4 regions of the Microvirgula curvata genome follow, and region 2 is predicted to be linked to each of the others. Evidence: predicted binding sites of a transcription regulator. Region 2 holds the regulator's gene; each other region holds the start of a gene.
The links. The regulator sigma-54, encoded in region 2, starts transcription at its own class of promoters, with help from an activator protein. The targets are predictions, from matches to a motif close to CTGGCACGCTTCATGCTT.
Positions count from the first base shown of each region.

Region 1 (4,192 bases), on a different contig from region 2:
CATTGGGCGTGGCATTGCCTGATGACATCCACGCGCCAGCGCGGTCGTCATCCTGCAAAGCTTGACCGGGGTCAACTCCGGACTGTCACACGATTGCATCAGTGTTTGCTGATAATGAGAATGTGTCCCATCCCACCTCTTTCTGTCGGAATTGCCATGTCATCGCTTGTTGCGCTTGCCCCCGCCACCCCGGCCGCGGTCTCGGCGCTGAATCTTCCCCGGGACGCAGCGGGCCGCCTGCGCTGTTTCGGTATCGAAACCGGCGCCCATATCCAGGTCGTGCGTCGTGCGGTACTGGGCGGACCGCTGCTGGTCCGTATCGGCTGCACGGACGTGATCCTGCGCCGTGACGTGGCGCGCCAGATCGAGGTGACGCCGCTATGAAGCGCTTCGCCCTGATCGGTCTGCCGAATACCGGCAAGTCCACGCTGTTCAACCGCCTGACCGGGCTGTCGCAACGGGTCGGCAACTGGCCGGGACTGACGGTCGAGATCGCCCGCGCCAAAATCCTGCTTGGCGGCCACATGGTCGACCTGATCGACCTGCCGGGCATCAACGACCTGTCCGGCTATGCCGAGGACGAGGCGGTAGTGCGGCAGATGCTGACCGACAGCGATTTTCACGCCTTCGTCGTCATCCTCAATGCGACCCAGCTCGACCGGCAGCTGCGGCTGGCGCTGCAGCTGCGCGCGACCGGCGTGCCCTTGCTGGTGCTGCTGAACATGTCGGACGAGGCGCGCCAGCTCGGCATCACCGTCGACGAGGCCCGGCTGTCGAAGGAACTGGGCGCGCCGGTGCTGATGACCAGCGCGCGGCGCGGCGAGAACTGGCCGGCCGTGCTGGAGGCGCTGGCCCGGCTGGCCAATGGCAGCGACGAGGCCCGTCATGCGGTGCTGCCGCCGCAACTGGCCGACGAAAGCGACGCCGTCGCCTGGTCGCTGGCGCAGCGTGCGCTGGCCGACGCCACCTTCCATGTGCCGCCCCGGCTGTCCGAAAGCACGACCGAGAAGGTCGATCGCTGGCTGCTGCATCCGTGGCTGGGCCTGCCGCTGTTCTTCGTGCTGATGGCCATTCTGTTCCAGCTGACCTATCTGATCAGTACGCCGATCCAGGACGGGCTGGACGAGGGGCTGGGCGCCCTGCGCGGCGCGGTGCTCGACCCGCTGCTGTCCGGTGCGCCGTCCTGGCTGTCGGGCTTCCTGCTCGACGGGGTCTGGACCGGCATGACCACGGTGCTGACCTTTGCGCCGCTGGTGTTCGTGTTCTTCGTGCTGATGGCGATTGTCGAGGATGCCGGCTACCTGGCCCGCGCCGCCTTCCTGATGGACGCAATGATGAGCCGGCTTGGCCTGGACGGCCGCGGCTTCGTCATGCACCTGATGGGCTTCGGCTGCAATGTGCCGGCCATCATGGGGACGCGCATCATGCGCGACCGCAAGATGCGGCTGCTGTCGATGCTGACCATCCCGTTCTCGGTCTGCTCGGCACGGCTGCAGGTATTCCTGTTCTTCTCCACCACGATGTTCTCGCCGCTGGCCGCGCCGTGGGTGCTGTTCAGCCTGTACCTGGTCAGCTTTGCCGTCGCCATGCTGTCGGCCTGGCTGTTCAAGCGCGGTTTCCACAGTCACGAGCTGTTCGTGCTGGAAATTCCGCCGTACCGGCTGCCGACGCCACGTCATCTGCTGCTGCGTGCCTGGGGCGAAGTGCGGGCGTTCCTGAAGCTGGCATCGACCATGATCCTGATCGGCGTGGTGCTGGTCTGGGCGCTGACCACCTTCCATATCGGGGCGAACGGTCCGACCTTTGCCGAGGCGCTGGGGCACTTCTTCCGGCCGCTGCTGGCACCGATCGGCATCGAGGACCGGCTGGCGGTGGCGCTGATGTTCGGCTTTGTCGCCAAGGAAATCCTGCTCGGTTCGATGGCGGTCATCTATGGCGTGCAGGAGAACAACCTCGGTGACGTGGTCGTCCGCCACATCGACTGGATTTCGGCCTACAGCTTCATGCTGTTCACGCTGATCTATGTGCCGTGCGTCGCCACCGTGGCCGCGATCTACAAGGAGTCGAAGAGTTTCGGCTTCACCACGCTGTCGGTAGCGTGGTCGCTGGGCCTGGCCTGGGTGGTCAGCTTCGTGTTCTACCAGAGCGCGCGACTGCTGGTCGGCTAGCCGCGCGCAGCCCGCGACAGCATGACGCCCGGCGCATCCTGCGCCGGGCGTTGTCGTTCCGGCTCCGCCCGGAAAGCGGGGCGGCAAGATTTGCCGTTGGCACGTCCGGCACTGCGGCATTCGCTGTGCCGGATTTTTGTCGCGTTTGAAAACCCAGCAAAATCAGGGGGCTGGCTGGCCCGATACGCCGGGTTGCATCTGGCACGAAACCTGCTTTAATGTGTCCCGTTCATACTGTCATCGCAGCGGATACCCATGCTCGACAAGATCGCCAAACATTTCGAACTGCAGCAGAAGTCACTCGACCTGCGCGCCAGGCGCAACGAGGTCATTGCTTCGAACATCGCCAACGCCGATACGCCGAACTACAAGGCGGTCGACTTCGACTTCGCCTCGGCACTGAAGGCCGAGCTGGCCGGTACCCAGTCGAGCCTGGGCATGAACCGCACCGATGGCCGCCACCTGAGCGGCAAGCAGACCAGCGGCAGCGACGGCGTGGAAGTGCAGTATCGCCAGGCCGTACAGCCGTCGATTGACGGCAACACCGTGGACATGGACCAGGAGCGCTCCGCCTTCATGGACAACTCCATCCACTATCAGTCCACGCTGACTTTCCTCAACCGTCGGATCAGCGGTCTGTCCGACGCCATCAAGGGTCAATAATCATGTCGCTTAGTCGCGTCCTCGATATCGCCGGCAGCGCGCTGACGGCCCAGTCCAAGCGCCTGAACGTCGTCGCCAGCAACATGGCCAACGCCGACAGTGCGGTGTCCAGCAACGGCGAGCCGTACAAGGCCCGGCGCATCGTGTTCACCCCGATCCCGGTCGACAGCGCCGAACCGAAAATCGCCAAGGTGGCAGTGACCGCCATCGTCGAAGACCAGTCGCCGCCGCGCATGAGCTACGACCCGGGCAACCCGCTGGCCGACAAGAACGGTTACGTGACCATGCCGAACATCAACCCGGTCGAAGAAATGACCGACATGATTTCCGCATCGCGCTCGTACCAGACCAACGTTGAAATGATGAACACGACCAAGCAGCTCTTGCAAAAGACGCTGACCATCGGCCAAGCCTGATCCCGGAGCGAACCCAGATGACCACCGCCGTTACCACCAACCCGTACGACAAGTTCAATACGTCGAGCACGACGACCAAATCCGGTTCCAGCGCGATCCAGGACCAGTTCCTGAAACTGCTGATGGCCCAGCTGCAGTCGCAGGATCCGCTGAACCCGATGGACAACTCGCAGGTCACCAGCCAGATGGCCCAGCTGAGTACGGTCGAAGGGATCGAGAAGCTGAACACCACCATGACCTCGCTGTCGTCGGCCTATGCCGCCAGCCAGAGCTTCGCGGCCGCCGGCATGATCGGTCACGTCGCGCTGACCCCGGGGTCCGGCCTGCCGCTGACGGTCAAGACGGCCGAGGACGGCACCAAGAGCGGTTCGTCGGCCGGTGCCGTCGAGCTGCCGAACGGCGCCGATGCCGTCGTGGTGTCGGTCTACGACAGCAAGGGCAACCTGGTCGACAAGGTCAGCATGGGCGCGCAGGAAGCGGGCACCGCCCACTTCGTCTGGGACGGCAAGACCAGCGATGGCACGCAACTGGATTCCGGCAACTACACGTTCAGCGTCAGCGCCACCAAGGGCGGCGCGGCGACCACGGCGACGGCACTGGCCTATTCGCGCGTCGATGCGCTGACCTGGAAGGACGGCAATGTCCTGCTGGCACTGTCGACCGGCGAGAACGTCGATATCAGCAAGGTCCGCGAACTGATGTAAGCGGTCACGACCGTCCACGCGTTACGCATTTACCGAATATCAGGTTTACAAGGGATTCATCATGGCTTTCCAACACGGTCTGGCCGGCATCAACGCCGCGAACAATCAGCTCGGCGCCATCGGCAACAACATCGCCAACGCCTCCACCGTCGGCTACAAGGGCTCGCGTGCCGAGTTCGCCGACATGTTCGCCGCCAACTTCTACGGCGTGGCCGCGACCCAGAACGGCATCGGCGTGTCG
Region 1 covers NZ_BAAGUB010000035.1:168,670-172,861, forward strand. The annotation lists gene ACYVG8_RS15740 (FeoA family protein) at 157-384, shown strand; gene feoB (ferrous iron transport protein B) at 381-2,168, shown strand; gene flgB (flagellar basal body rod protein FlgB) at 2,424-2,831, shown strand; gene flgC (flagellar basal body rod protein FlgC) at 2,834-3,247, shown strand; gene ACYVG8_RS15760 (flagellar hook assembly protein FlgD) at 3,265-3,951, shown strand; gene flgE (flagellar hook protein FlgE) at 4,013-4,192, shown strand, end outside.
Region 1: a site for sigma-54 is predicted at 2,367-2,384, ahead of flgB (flagellar basal body rod protein FlgB). Genes of this name have one in related genera too.

Region 2 (4,192 bases):
GCTCGCGCCGTACCTGGAAGACTGAGCCATGTTCGCACTCCGCAATGCCTCGCGCCTGTTCCCGCTGCTGCTGGCCGTGATCCTGATCCTGCTGACGCTGTGGCTGGAATACCTGCTGTCGATGCTGCCGGCCGGCCGCGACCCGGTCAACCGCGGTACGGTCGAGTACATGGCGTCCGACTTTGTCGGCACCAGCTTCGACGCCAATGGCCGCATCGACCGCCACGCCTTCGGCAAATCCATGTGGCAATATCCGGAAGACAAGCGGGTATTCTTTACCGACTCGACGCTGGAACAGTACAGCCTGGGACGGAAGGATCTGTCGATCTTTACCACCAGCGGCCTGTACAACAACGATACCGGCATCGCCTTCCTCGACGGCAAGGTCCGCGCCCGGCGAGAGCCTTCGGCGCAGCATCCGCTGCCGGCCACGCTGGACACCACCCGCTTGACCGTCGATACGCGCAAGCGCACCGCCGACACCCTGGCGCCGGCAATCTACGTCGAAGGCGGCAACCGCATTGACTCGGTGGGTTTCCACTACGCCGATGCCACCCAACAATACAAACTCAAATCGCGCGTCAGGATGACTTATGCTCCGCCGAAATCCGAATAATTCCTTCCGCCTCGCCGCAGGTGCCCTGATCGTCTGCAGCGCCCTCGCCGCCCATGCCGAAAAGGCCGACCGCAGCAAACCGATCAATATCGAAGCCGACCAGGCCAGTCTCGACCAGCAGAAGGGCGTGACCGTCTACGAAGGCAATGTGATCCTGACCCAGGGCACATCGAAGCTGACCGCCGCCAAACTGACGGTGAACCAGGACAAGGCCGGCAACCAGTACGGCACCGCCATCGGCAACCCGGCCACCTTCCGCCAGCGCCTCGACCCTGACAGCGACGGCAAGGTCGAGTGGATCAACGGCAAGGGCCAGCGCATTGACTACGACAACGCCAAGCAACTGGTTACAATCTATGACAACGGCAGAGTTCAGCGCGGTGGCGACGTCGTCACCGGCAATGTGATCATCTACGACGGCAAGACCCAGCAATTCCAGGCCACCGGCACCCGCAGCGATGCCCATGGCCAGGCAATGAAGGGCGGCAAGGGCCGTGTCACCGTGGTGATCCAGCCGCGTGAAAAGAAGGAAGGCGCCAATAAATGACGCAAGCCACCAGTCGCCTCAGCGTCCGCCACCTGCAGAAGCGCTACAAGAAGCGCACGGTGGTCCAGGATGTCTCGCTGGAAATCAACAGCGGTGAGGTCGTCGGTCTGCTCGGTCCGAATGGTGCCGGCAAGACCACCAGTTTCTACATGATCGTCGGCCTGGTGCCGGCCGATGCCGGCGACATCCATATCGACGATATCGATGCCAGCCATCTGGCCATCCACCAGCGTGCCCGGCTCGGCATCGGCTATCTGCCGCAGGAAGCCTCGATCTTCCGCAAGCTCACGGTCGAGGAAAACATTCTCGCCGTGCTCGAGCTGACCGGACTGAAAGGGGCGAAGATCCAGGAAGAACTGGAGCTGCTGCTCGACGATCTGAACATCGCCCACCTGCGCGACAACCCGGCGCTGTCGCTGTCCGGCGGCGAGCGCCGCCGGGTGGAAATCGCCCGCGCGCTGGCCATGCGCCCGCGTTTCATCCTGCTGGACGAACCGTTTGCCGGCGTTGACCCGATTGCCGTCATCGATATCCAGAAGATCATCTCCTACCTGAAGGAGCGCGGCATCGGCGTACTGATCACCGATCACAATGTTCGCGAAACCCTGCGCATCTGCGATCGGGCTTACATTATCAATGCCGGCAGCGTACTTGCCGCCGGCAAGCCCCAGGCGCTGGTCGAGGACGAAAATGTCCGCCGCGTCTACCTGGGCGAGCATTTCCACCTCTAGACAGCGGCCATGAAGCAAAGCCTCCAGCTCAAGCTGGGTCAGCAACTGACCCTTACGCCCCAACTGCAACAGTCGATCCGGCTGCTGCAGCTCTCGACGCTGGACTTGCAACAGGAAGTGGAACAGTTCATCGCCGACAATCCGCTGCTGGAGCGCGACGAGGGCCGTGACGAAAACGGCGCGGAAGTCAGCGATGCCGGCGAGATTGCCATCAACGGCCATGACGAGCCGCGCGAGCCACCGCAGCAGCAGGACGGGGCCGGCGGCAACGACGACAGCGCCACCGACCTGAACCTGGTCAACGACTGGTCCAGCTACGGCCGCAACGGCAGCGACGAAGACGACGACTGGGACCCGCACCAGAACCTGACCCGGGCCACCACGCTGCGCGAGCATCTGCTGGCGCAGCTGGCCGAGCTGCCGCTGTCGGTCCGCGACCGGGCAATGGCGATGGTCATCATCGAGGAACTGGACGACGACGGCTACCTGCCCTGCCCGCTGGAAGAGCTTGCCGTCCATCTGCCGGCGGAACTGGAGATCGATCCCGACGAGCTGACCGTGGCGCTGACCCTGGTCCAGCAGTTCGAGCCGGCCGGTGTCGCCTCGCGCGATCTGACCGAATCGCTGCTGCTGCAACTGGCGGCCCGGCCCGAGTCGCCGGCCAGGCCGCTGGCGCAGGACATCGTCCGCCACCACCTGCCGCTGCTCGCCAACCGCGACTTCACCCGGCTGCGCCGCGCCACCGGTGCCGACGACGAATCGATCCGGCAGGCCCAGGCGCTGATCGCCTCGCTGAACCCGCGTCCGGCCGCCGGTTTCGGCAGCGGCGACACCCACTACGTGATGGCCGACGTGCTGGTCCGTCGCGATCGCAACGGAATCTGGCTGCCCCTCTTGAATCCTGCGACTCAGCCCAAATTGAAAGTAAATCAGCTGTACGCGCAGATGCTCAGCCGGCACCGCGGCGAGGCCGGACAATTGTCCGGCCGGCTGCAGGAAGCCAAGTGGCTGATCCGCAACATCGAACAGCGGGCCGACACTATACTCAGGGTGTCGCAGGTCATCGTCGAGCGACAGCAGGCGTTCTTTGATCAGGGTGAAGTCGCAATGCGCCCCATGGTGCTGCGCGACGTCGCCGACGAATTGGGATTGCACGAGTCGACCATCTCCCGCGTGACCAGCAGCAAGTATCTGATCTGTCCGCGTGGCGTGTTCGAACTCAAGTACTTCTTCGGCACGGCGCTGGACACCGATTCCGGCGGCGAATGCTCGGCAACCGCCATCAAGGCGCGGTTGCGCAAGCTGATTGCCGACGAAGACCCGCACAAACCGCTGTCGGACAGCGTGCTGGCCGAACGGCTCGGTGACGAGGGCATCCAGGTTGCCCGCCGCACCGTCGCCAAGTATCGCGAGGCATTGCTGATACCACCGGTAAACCAGCGGAAAACGATTTAACGCGCGTCAAGGCGCGCCCCCTGCGTATCCAGCAACATGGATACGCCAGCCCACCAGAAGGAGTTAGGGTATGAACCTGAACATCACCGGCGTCCATCTCGAAGTCACTCCGAGCCTGCGCGACTACCTGTCGGAAAAAATCGACCGCATCACCCGCCACGTCGATAACGTCATTGCCGTCAACGTCGCCCTCTCGGTCGAGAAACTCGACCAGAAAGTGACGGTCGACGTTCACCTGAAGGGCAAGGACATCCACGTCGAGGAAGTCGCAGCCGACATGTATGCGGCCATTGACCTGGTTGCCGACAAGCTGGACAGACAGGTGCTGAAGCACAAGGAGAAGAGTACGGATCACTTCTCGGACAAGGCGCACAAGGCACAGGAGCTGTCCGCCGGCTCCGAAGCCTGAGCCTGAAGAAGACTCACAAGGGCAAGCGCCCGCGGTCGTCGTGCCGCTGGCTCAGGCCTGACTGAAAGGGGGGGACTGCCGGAAACGGCAGTCCCCCCGTTTGATTGCGGGCCCTCGCGCCCGGAGGGGTGCCGGCACAGGCATTCCGCTGCCGGTCCGCCCTTTGCTGGTGCAGACCGGCCGGGGTGCCCACTAATGCGGCAGACGCTCCCGCCGTAACCGGCTAGAATGGCCCCGTTTTGATTACTCGTACTCGTTGACGACCATGAGTCTGATCGCAAAGATCCTGCCCAGCACCGACCACCTGCTCGTCGATCTCGACGTCAGCAGCAAGAAACGCGTGTTCGAGCATGTCGGCATCCTGTTCGAGAACGCCTACGGCATTGCCCGCAGCACCGTTTTCGACAGCCTGTTCGCCCGGGAAAAACTCGGCT
Region 2 covers NZ_BAAGUB010000010.1:119,799-123,990, forward strand. The annotation lists gene ACYVG8_RS05190 (KdsC family phosphatase) at 1-25, shown strand, start outside; gene lptC (LPS export ABC transporter periplasmic protein LptC) at 29-616, shown strand; gene lptA (lipopolysaccharide transport periplasmic protein LptA) at 594-1,163, shown strand; gene lptB (LPS export ABC transporter ATP-binding protein) at 1,160-1,894, shown strand; gene ACYVG8_RS05210 (RNA polymerase factor sigma-54) at 1,904-3,349, shown strand; gene hpf (ribosome hibernation-promoting factor, HPF/YfiA family) at 3,420-3,758, shown strand; gene ptsN (PTS IIA-like nitrogen regulatory protein PtsN) at 4,024-4,192, shown strand, end outside.

Region 3 (4,192 bases), on a different contig from region 2:
AACACCGCGGCCAGCAGACCGACCAGCTTGAAAAGCAACTTCACGAAAAGCTCCGCAAAAAAGAAAACAGCCGGAAGAACCGGCCCAGACTGCCCACAAACCCCGTCCATTGAAGAACGGACGAGCGAAGCGAGGTTTCCCCGCAGCGGCGGGGACGGAAGAGGCAGGAGTCAATCAGACAGACTGCCGTACTCACGGCAGATCCTGTCAGTCGGGCGTGCACCGACGCCACGGTGACCGTCGGTGCCCACCTTTATCAGCAGTCTGAGCCGGAAGAACCGGCCGTGGGTCGGGCATGTAACGGCGCAGCCGTCAGTCATGCCAGCAAATCGCGAAGGCTGTTCATCACCGGACGTGTCTCCGGCTGCACGCCATGCCAGATCCGGTACGACTCGGCCGCCTGTTCGACCAGCATGCCCAGTCCGTCGGACAGCATGCCGGCCCGTTCGGCCTGCGCCCGCGCCAGGAACGGCGTCAGGCCCTTGCCGTACACCATGTCGTAGACCAGCTCGCTGTCGGTCAGCACCCCGTCCGGCAGCGGCGGCAGCGCGCCGCTGAGGCCGGCCGACGTGCCGTTGATGACGATGTCGAAGTGGCGTCCGGCCAGTTGCTCGTACGCACAGACCTCGATCCGGCCCCAGCCGGCGAAGTCGGCCGCAACCTGCTGCGCCTTGTCCAGCGTGCGGTTGACCAGGGTGACGCTGGCCGGCTTCTGCTCCAGCAGCGGCAGCAGCACGCCGCGCACGGCGCCGCCGGCGCCCAGCACCAGCACATTCTTGCCGGCGATGGCGACATCGAGGTTGACGGTGATGTCACGGGTCAGGCCGATACCGTCGGTATTGTCGCCATGGACCTCGCCATCGCGGAAAGTCAGCGTATTGACGGCCCCGGCCGCACGGGCACGCTCGGTCAGGTGCTGCCGCGCCAGCTCATGCGCTTCGAGCTTGAACGGCAGGGTCACGTTCAGTCCGTGGCCGCCGCCGGCGACAAAATCGCGCACGCTGGCGGCAAAGCCGTCCAGCGGCGCCAGCAGGCGTTCATAGGCCAGCGGCACTCCCTGCAGGCGGGCGAACTCGAGGTGGATGTACGGCGACTGGCTGTGCGCAATCGGGTTGCCGATAACGGCGTAGCGTTGGGTCATGATGGTCACTATCGCAAAGGGAAATTCGGAATTCGGTCGCGGGGCGGCTCAGCCCTGCCGCCATGGCAGGCCGCTGACACGCCAGCCGCCAAGGCGGTTGCGCTGGCCCTGCCCGTCGAGCGGGCCCTCGAAGCCGTCGAGGATGTTGTAGGCCTGGTAGCCCAGCCCGGCCGCCAGCGTGGCGGCGGCCACCGAGCGGACCCCGCTGCGGCACAGGAACAGGACCGGCAGGTCTTTCGCCACCGCCGCTTCGAGCTGGCCGGCAAAGGCCGGATTGGGCTGCATGCCGGGCCAGGTCCTGAATTCGATGCCGGTCGCGGACGGCGGCATGCCGACAAAGCTCCACTCGGCAGCGCTGCGCACGTCGACCAGGCGCGCGGCGCCCAGTTCGACCAGTCGCCAGGCCTCCGCCGGGGTCACCTCACCGGCATAGGCGCTGCCCGCTTCGCGTCCGCGTGTCGCGGCCCGGGCCAGAATTGTGTCAATTGTGTCGTCCATCGCGAAGCCAGCAAGCCGGGTGTCATGTTCGGGCGATTATAGTAGCAGCGAATGCACGGACAATGACAAGGCTTGTCCGGCAGTCGCCGGACGGTCCAAACCGGTGCATGCCCGTCAGCAATGCACCGGTTTTGTGCCACCGCACGGCAAATTGCACGCTTATGGTGCATCATGCCATTGAGCGAGCCGGACGGGACGGCGTCCAGTCCCCGGGAATGCCGCGACAGCGGGCATGGCACAGTTTCTGCTATGTCTTCTGCCAGCTATCCGGTGCGCCCGGACCTCAACTTGAACGACTCGTAACACCTGAACACTTTGGGAGATTTGTATGGCGGCTGCCGACGTTAAGAAACTGATCGAGGATAACGACGTAAAGTTCGTTGACCTGCGCTTTACCGACACCAAGGGCAAGGAACAGCACGTCACCATCCCGGCGCACGTCCTGACCGAAGATGCCGAAGCCTGGTTCGAGCACGGCCATGCGTTCGATGGCTCGTCCATCGCCGGCTGGAAGGGTATCCAGGCCTCCGACATGCTGCTGATCGCCGACCCGGCGACGGCCTTCATCGACCCGTTCTACGACGAACCGACGGTGTTCATGACCTGCGACGTGGTCGATCCGGCCGACGGCAAGGGCTACGACCGCTGCCCGCGTTCGATCGCCAAGCGCGCTGAAGCCTACCTGAAGGCCAGCGGCATCGGCGATGTCGCCTTCTTCGGTCCGGAACCGGAATTCTTCGTGTTCGACAGCATCACCTGGCACGCCGACATGTCCGGCTGCCACGTGAAGATCAACTCGGAAGAAGCCGCCTGGTCGTCCGCCGATCCGCTCGACGGCGCCAACACCGGCCACCGTCCGCGCGTCAAGGGCGGCTACTTCCCGGTCCCGCCGGTCGACAGCTTCCAGGACATGCGCTCGCAAATGTGCCTGGTGCTGGAAGAACTCGGCGTGCCGGTCGAAGTGCACCACCACGAAGTGGCGACCGCCGGCCAGTGTGAAATCGGCACCCGCTTCAGCACGCTGACCCAGCGCGCCGACTGGACCCAGATCACCAAGTACGTGGTGCAGAACGTCGCCCACAGCTTCGGCAAGACCGCCACCTTCATGCCGAAGCCGATCTGCGGCGACAACGGCTCGGGCATGCACGTTCACCAGTCGATCTGGAAAGACGGCGTGAACCTGTTCGCCGGTGACGGCTATGCCGGCCTGTCCGACTTCGCGCTGTACTACATCGGCGGCATCATCAAGCACGCCAAGGCGCTGAACGCGATCACCAACCCGGGCACCAACTCGTACAAGCGCCTCGTGCCGCATTACGAAGCCCCGGTGAAGCTCGCCTACTCGGCCCGCAACCGTTCGGCCTCGATCCGCATTCCGCACGTGGCCAGCCCGAAGGCCCGCCGCATCGAAGCGCGCTTCCCGGACCCTTCGGCCAACCCGTACCTGTGCTTCGCCGCGCTGATGATGGCCGGCCTGGACGGCGTGCAGAACAAGATCCACCCGGGCGAACCGGCCAGCAAGAACCTGTACGACCTGCCGCCGGAAGAAGACAAGCTGATCCCGACCGTCTGCGCGTCGCTGGACGAAGCGCTGGGCGAGCTCGACAAGGACCGCGACTTCCTGACCCGTGGCGGCGTGTTCAGCAACGAGTGGATCGATGCCTTCATCGAACTCAAGATGCAGGAAGTCAACCGCATCCGCATGACGCCGCACCCGGTCGAGTTCGACGAGTACTACAGCCTGTAAGGGCCTGGCCGGGCGGGCACCGGAACACCGGGAGCCCGCCCGGCTGATACGGGGGACTGTCACACGACAGTCCCCCGGTTTTTTTGCACGGCCGGGCACCGACGTTCACCGTGGCGCGGTGCACGCCGGCTGACAGGATCTGCCCCGCTTCCGTCCCCGCCGCCGCGGGGAAACCCCGCTTCGCCCGTCCGTTAGACGTGGTCACTTTTTTCAGCCTTTTCCGACCCGGTCGATGGCGTATCATCGGCAGCATGACTCTGCGCCCCGCCCTTCCGCTGCTGGCTGCGCTGCTGGCGCTGCCGGTAACCGCCGCGCCCGTGCCGGTGGACGGCACGACACCATACCCGACGCCGCCCGACATCCGGCTCTCGCGCCCGGTGCCGACCGCGCCGTATGCGCCGCCGTCCCGCTTCGGCACCATCGCACCGATCCCGCCAGCGAGTGATCGCCAGCCGGCACCGGTACGCGATATCGACATGGACATCCGGCCCGCGCCGCGCCGTCTGCCCGACCGTCCGCGCTGAGCCCGGCACGGGTGCCGGCCACATGGCAGGCATTTTGCTTTATCGTCGTTATTCATTCCCTTTTGGCTGCCGATGCCCGATTCCGTTTTCGCCGGTCTTGCCCTGCTCGACACGGCGGTCCTCGCCGTCAACCGCGAGGGCGCCATCCTCCACGCCAACCCGGCAGCCGAAAACCTGCTGGCACTGGGCAGTCGCGAACTGGTCCGCCACACCCTGTCGAGCCTGTTCGTCAATGCCCAGCCGCTGATGCGCGGCCTGGCCACCGCCGTCGACAACGATGTC
Region 3 covers NZ_BAAGUB010000003.1:288,497-292,688, forward strand. The annotation lists gene mtgA (monofunctional biosynthetic peptidoglycan transglycosylase) at 1-44, opposite strand, end outside; gene aroE (shikimate dehydrogenase) at 317-1,141, opposite strand; gene ACYVG8_RS01535 (rhodanese-like domain-containing protein) at 1,190-1,639, opposite strand; gene glnA (type I glutamate--ammonia ligase) at 1,968-3,386, shown strand; gene ACYVG8_RS01545 (hypothetical protein) at 3,638-3,910, shown strand; gene glnL (nitrogen regulation protein NR(II)) at 3,983-4,192, shown strand, end outside.
Region 3: a site for sigma-54 is predicted at 1,872-1,889, ahead of glnA (type I glutamate--ammonia ligase). Genes of this name have one in related genera too.

Region 4 (4,192 bases), on a different contig from region 2:
CCCCCGGCGTTTCTGACGCCGGCCAAGGCCCGCGCGCGCCTGAATCCGGTCGCGCCGGAAGCCGTGGCCGAGCCGGAACCGGAAGTCGTCGACGAACCGGAAATCGATCCGCGCGGCGTCGACGTGCCGACCGAAGAGGTCGACATCGAGCCGGAAACGCTGTCGTCGTACCCGACCGCCGCCGAACTGGAAGCCATTCACCAGGAAGCATGGCAGGCCGGTTTCGAGGCCGGTCATGCCGAAGGTCTGGACAAGGGCCGCGAAGAAGGCAAAGTTGCGGCACATGACGAACTGCGCCCCGAGCTGCAGGCCGAACTGGCGCTGCTGCAGGCGCTGCGCACACGGCTGGAAACCTCGCTGACCCAGCTGGAGTCCGACCTGGCGCCGCAACTGCTGTCGCTGGCGCTGGAATGTGCGGACCGGCTGGTTGGCGCGCACGTGGCGGCCTGCGAGGATGCCCTGGAACCGCTGCTGACCGGGGCGCTGGCCAATCTGGCCGGCTCGCTGAAGCAGGCCCGGCTGCGCGTGCATCCCGACGACCTGATCGTCGCGCGCCGCGTGATCGAACGCGAGGCGGCTGATGCCAGCTGGCAGTACATTCCCGACGCCTCGGTCGGACGCGGCGGCTGTCTGATCGACCTGCCCAGCGGGCGGATCGACCTGCGCCTGGCCACCCGGCGCGAAGCGCTGGGTGAAGCGCTCGGTGCCGAACCGGTGCCGGGTGACGTCGAGGCGGATCATGTCGTCCGCTGAGACCGGCCAATCCGGCCATCCGTGGAGTGATTACCTGTCCGCCTGCCGCGACACCGTGCGCACGGCGGACCTGTCGCGACCGAACGGCCAGCTGACGCGCGTCACCGGCATGGTGATGGAAGCGGCCGGGCTGCGGCTGCCGGTCGGCGGCGCCTGCTCGGTCTGCCTGCCGGACGGCCGGCGGGTCGAAGCCGAAGTGGTCGGCTTCAACACCGACACCCTGTTCCTGATGCCGGTCAACAACGTGCACGGCCTGATGCCGGGCATTGCCGTCGAACCGCTGATCGTGCATTCGCCGCCGCGCTTCGGCCACAGCCAGGCGCCGTCCGACCAGGCTGGCGGGCGACGGGTGCCGGTCGGCTTCAAGCTGCTGGGGCGCATCGTCGACTCGCTCGGGCGACCGCTCGACGACGGCGGCGAGATCCTGGCCGACGATTTCTATCCGCTGTACTCGCAGCCGGTCAATCCGCTCGACCGCGACCCGGTGCGCGACAGCATGGACGTCGGCGTGCGCGCCATCAACGGCCTGCTGACGGTCGGCCGCGGCCAGCGTCTCGGCCTGTTCGCCGGCTCCGGTGTCGGCAAATCGGTGCTGCTCGGCATGATGGCCAAGTACACCCGTGCCGACGTGGTCGTGGTCGGGCTGATCGGCGAACGGGGCCGCGAGGTCAAGGACTTCATCGAAGCCATTCTCGGCGAGGAAGGCCTCGCCCGTTCGGTCGTGGTCGCCGCGCCGGCCGACTCACCGCCGCTGATGCGCCTGCACGGCGCCGCCTATGCGACCGCGCTGGCCGAGTACTTCCGCGACCAGGGACTGGACGTCCTGCTGCTGATGGACTCGGTGACCCGCTATGCGATGGCCCAGCGCGAAATCGCCCTGGCCATCGGCGAACCGCCGGTCACCAAAGGCTATCCGCCGTCCGTGTTCGCCAAGCTGCCGCAACTGATCGAGCGGGCCGGCAACGGCCGGCCGGGCGGTGGCTCGATTACCGCGTTCTATACCGTGCTGTCCGAGGGCGATGACCAGCAGGACCCGATTGCCGACAGTGCACGGGCCATTCTCGACGGCCACTTCGTGCTCAGTCGCCGGCTGGCCGAATCCGGCCACTATCCGGCCATCGACATCGAACAGTCGATCAGCCGGGTCATGGCCGACGTCGTCCCGCAGGAACACCTGGACGCCGCCCGCCGCTTCAAGCAGTTCTATTCGCGCTACCAGCGCAACCTGGACCTGATCAGCGTCGGTGCCTACGTGCCCGGCGCCGACCGCCTGCTGGACGAGGCCATCCGCCTCGAACCGGCCATGAATGCCTACCTGATCCAGCCGGCCGGCGAGGCCAGCGACTTCGAGACCTCGCTCGCCGGGCTGGTGCAGGTCACGGGCCAGTGAGCCCGGCATGAACAGCCGTTACGCACTGCTGACCCGGCTGGCGACCGATCGCACCGACGCCGCCGCCAAACTGATGGGCCAGGCACAGCAGCGTCTGGTCCAGGCCGGGCAGAAACTCGCGCAACTGGAGCAGTTTCTGGCCGAATACCGCATGCAGCGCATCCAGCGTGCCAGCACCGGCATGTCAGCCGTGCAGTGGGCCGACTATCAGCGCTTTCTCGAACGCATCGAGACTGCCGTGAATGCCCAGCGCGAGGAACTGGTTCTGCGCGAGGCGGAGTGCGAAGCCACGCGCACCCGCTGGCTGGCCGAGCGCAAGAAACTGAAGGCATTCGAAACCCTCGACGAGCAGGCCGCGCAGCGCGAACAGGCGGTCAAGGCGCGGCGCGAGCAGAAGCTGACCGACGAACTGGCCACCCGCGGTTTCCGCCGTCCACGCTAGGCCGCGACTGGAATTCCGGATCGTTTCTTGCGCCGCATGGCGCATTTTTTCAGGCATGATTCTTGCATTGCTGTTGTCTGTTGTGTACCTAACCTTGGGCCTGCCTGCCATGAGTATTTCGCTTTCCACCCCGACCGTCGCCCAGGCGCAGTCTGCCGCCAGCAGCAAGACCGCTTCGGCAGGAAAAGGACCGTCCACGCCGGACAACACGTTCACACAGCTGGTCGACGAACAGATCGCCGTGCTCGACGGCAAGGGCAAGACCGACAAGACCACCGTGGTCGACGAGGCGGACAGCAAGACCGGGGAGCCGGACGGCAAGGACGTCCGTCCCGATCCGGCAACACTTGCCGCCATGCTGGGCGCGCCGGTGCTGACCGAGCCGGTCAAACCGGTCGTCGACACCGCGGTTGGCGAGCAGGTCGTGGCTGCCAGCGACGACGGTCAGGCCGACCTGCGCCTGACGGGCAGGGACGAGGGCGCCGCGGTCGTGGCCGCCAGCGGTGACAGCGAGGAGAATGCCGCCCAGGCGGCCGACCGTGCCGCTGTGGCGGCGCGCAATGCACAGGGCCAGGCTCAGGTACCGGCACAGGACGGCGGCAAGACCGTCCAGGATGCTGCCGCGCAGCGTGCTGCCGCCACCACCGCTGCCGCGGGCCGGGCTGCGCAGCCCGGCACCCAGGGCGTGGCAAAAGCCACGCTGGACGAAACCGCGCCGGTCGAGAGCAAGCAACCGGTGGACTTCGGCAGCGAACTGCAGGCGGCGGCCCGATCCTCCGGTGCGGCCACCGTCGCCAGCGCCGCCACGCCGCAGCAGGCGGCCTCGGCACTGGCCCATATCGCCAATGGCGGACAGACCGCGCCGACTGCCGCCGCTCCGGCCCCGCTGGCACTGCAGATGCAGCAGCCGGTGACCAGCCCGCAATGGGGCCAGGAGCTCGGCCAGCACGTCGCCCTGCTGGCGCAGCACAAGCTCGACGGGGCTCGCCTGCAGATGAACCCGGAAAAAATGGGGCCGATCGAGGTCACGCTGAAGTTCGGCGCGGAAAATCAGTTGACGCTCAATTTTGTCTCCGCCGTGCCGAATACAAGGGATGTACTGGAACAGAACCTGCCGCGCCTGGCGCAGCAACTGGCCGGGCAGGGCATCCAGCTTGCCGATGCGCAGGTGTCGAGCGGGCAGCGCGATCAGCAGAGCGCGTCGTCATTTGCGCAACAGGGCGGGCAGTCCTCGTCCGGCCGCGGCGACGGCAGTTTTTCGCTGGATGGCAATGCCGGCGCGGGGGTGACGACAACAGTTATCCAGCCTGCGACCGGCAAGGATGATGGAAGAGTCAGCGTATTTGCGTGATACGCTAGTCGGCAAGCGACAATTACGCGAAAATACGTATTTACAAATCTTTACAGGTATTGCACATGGCATCTTTGGCAGAAGCTCAACCGGCAGCGGGCGGTAAAAAACTAATGCTGGTCATTGGCGCGCTGGTCGGAGTTGTCCTGTTGCTCGCTGGCGCTGTCGGCTATCTGTTCCTGGCGCACGGCAATGGCGAAAGCAAGCCGAAGGCTGAAGAAGCCGCCGCCGCGCCGGTCGCGCCGACGTTCAGCAA
Region 4 covers NZ_BAAGUB010000003.1:183,104-187,295, reverse strand. The annotation lists gene ACYVG8_RS01155 (FliH/SctL family protein) at 1-753, shown strand, start outside; gene fliI (flagellar protein export ATPase FliI) at 740-2,143, shown strand; gene fliJ (flagellar export protein FliJ) at 2,151-2,585, shown strand; gene ACYVG8_RS01140 (flagellar hook-length control protein FliK) at 2,695-3,936, shown strand; gene ACYVG8_RS01135 (flagellar basal body-associated FliL family protein) at 4,050-4,192, shown strand, end outside.
Region 4: a site for sigma-54 is predicted at 2,636-2,653, ahead of ACYVG8_RS01140 (flagellar hook-length control protein FliK). Genes of this name have one in related genera too.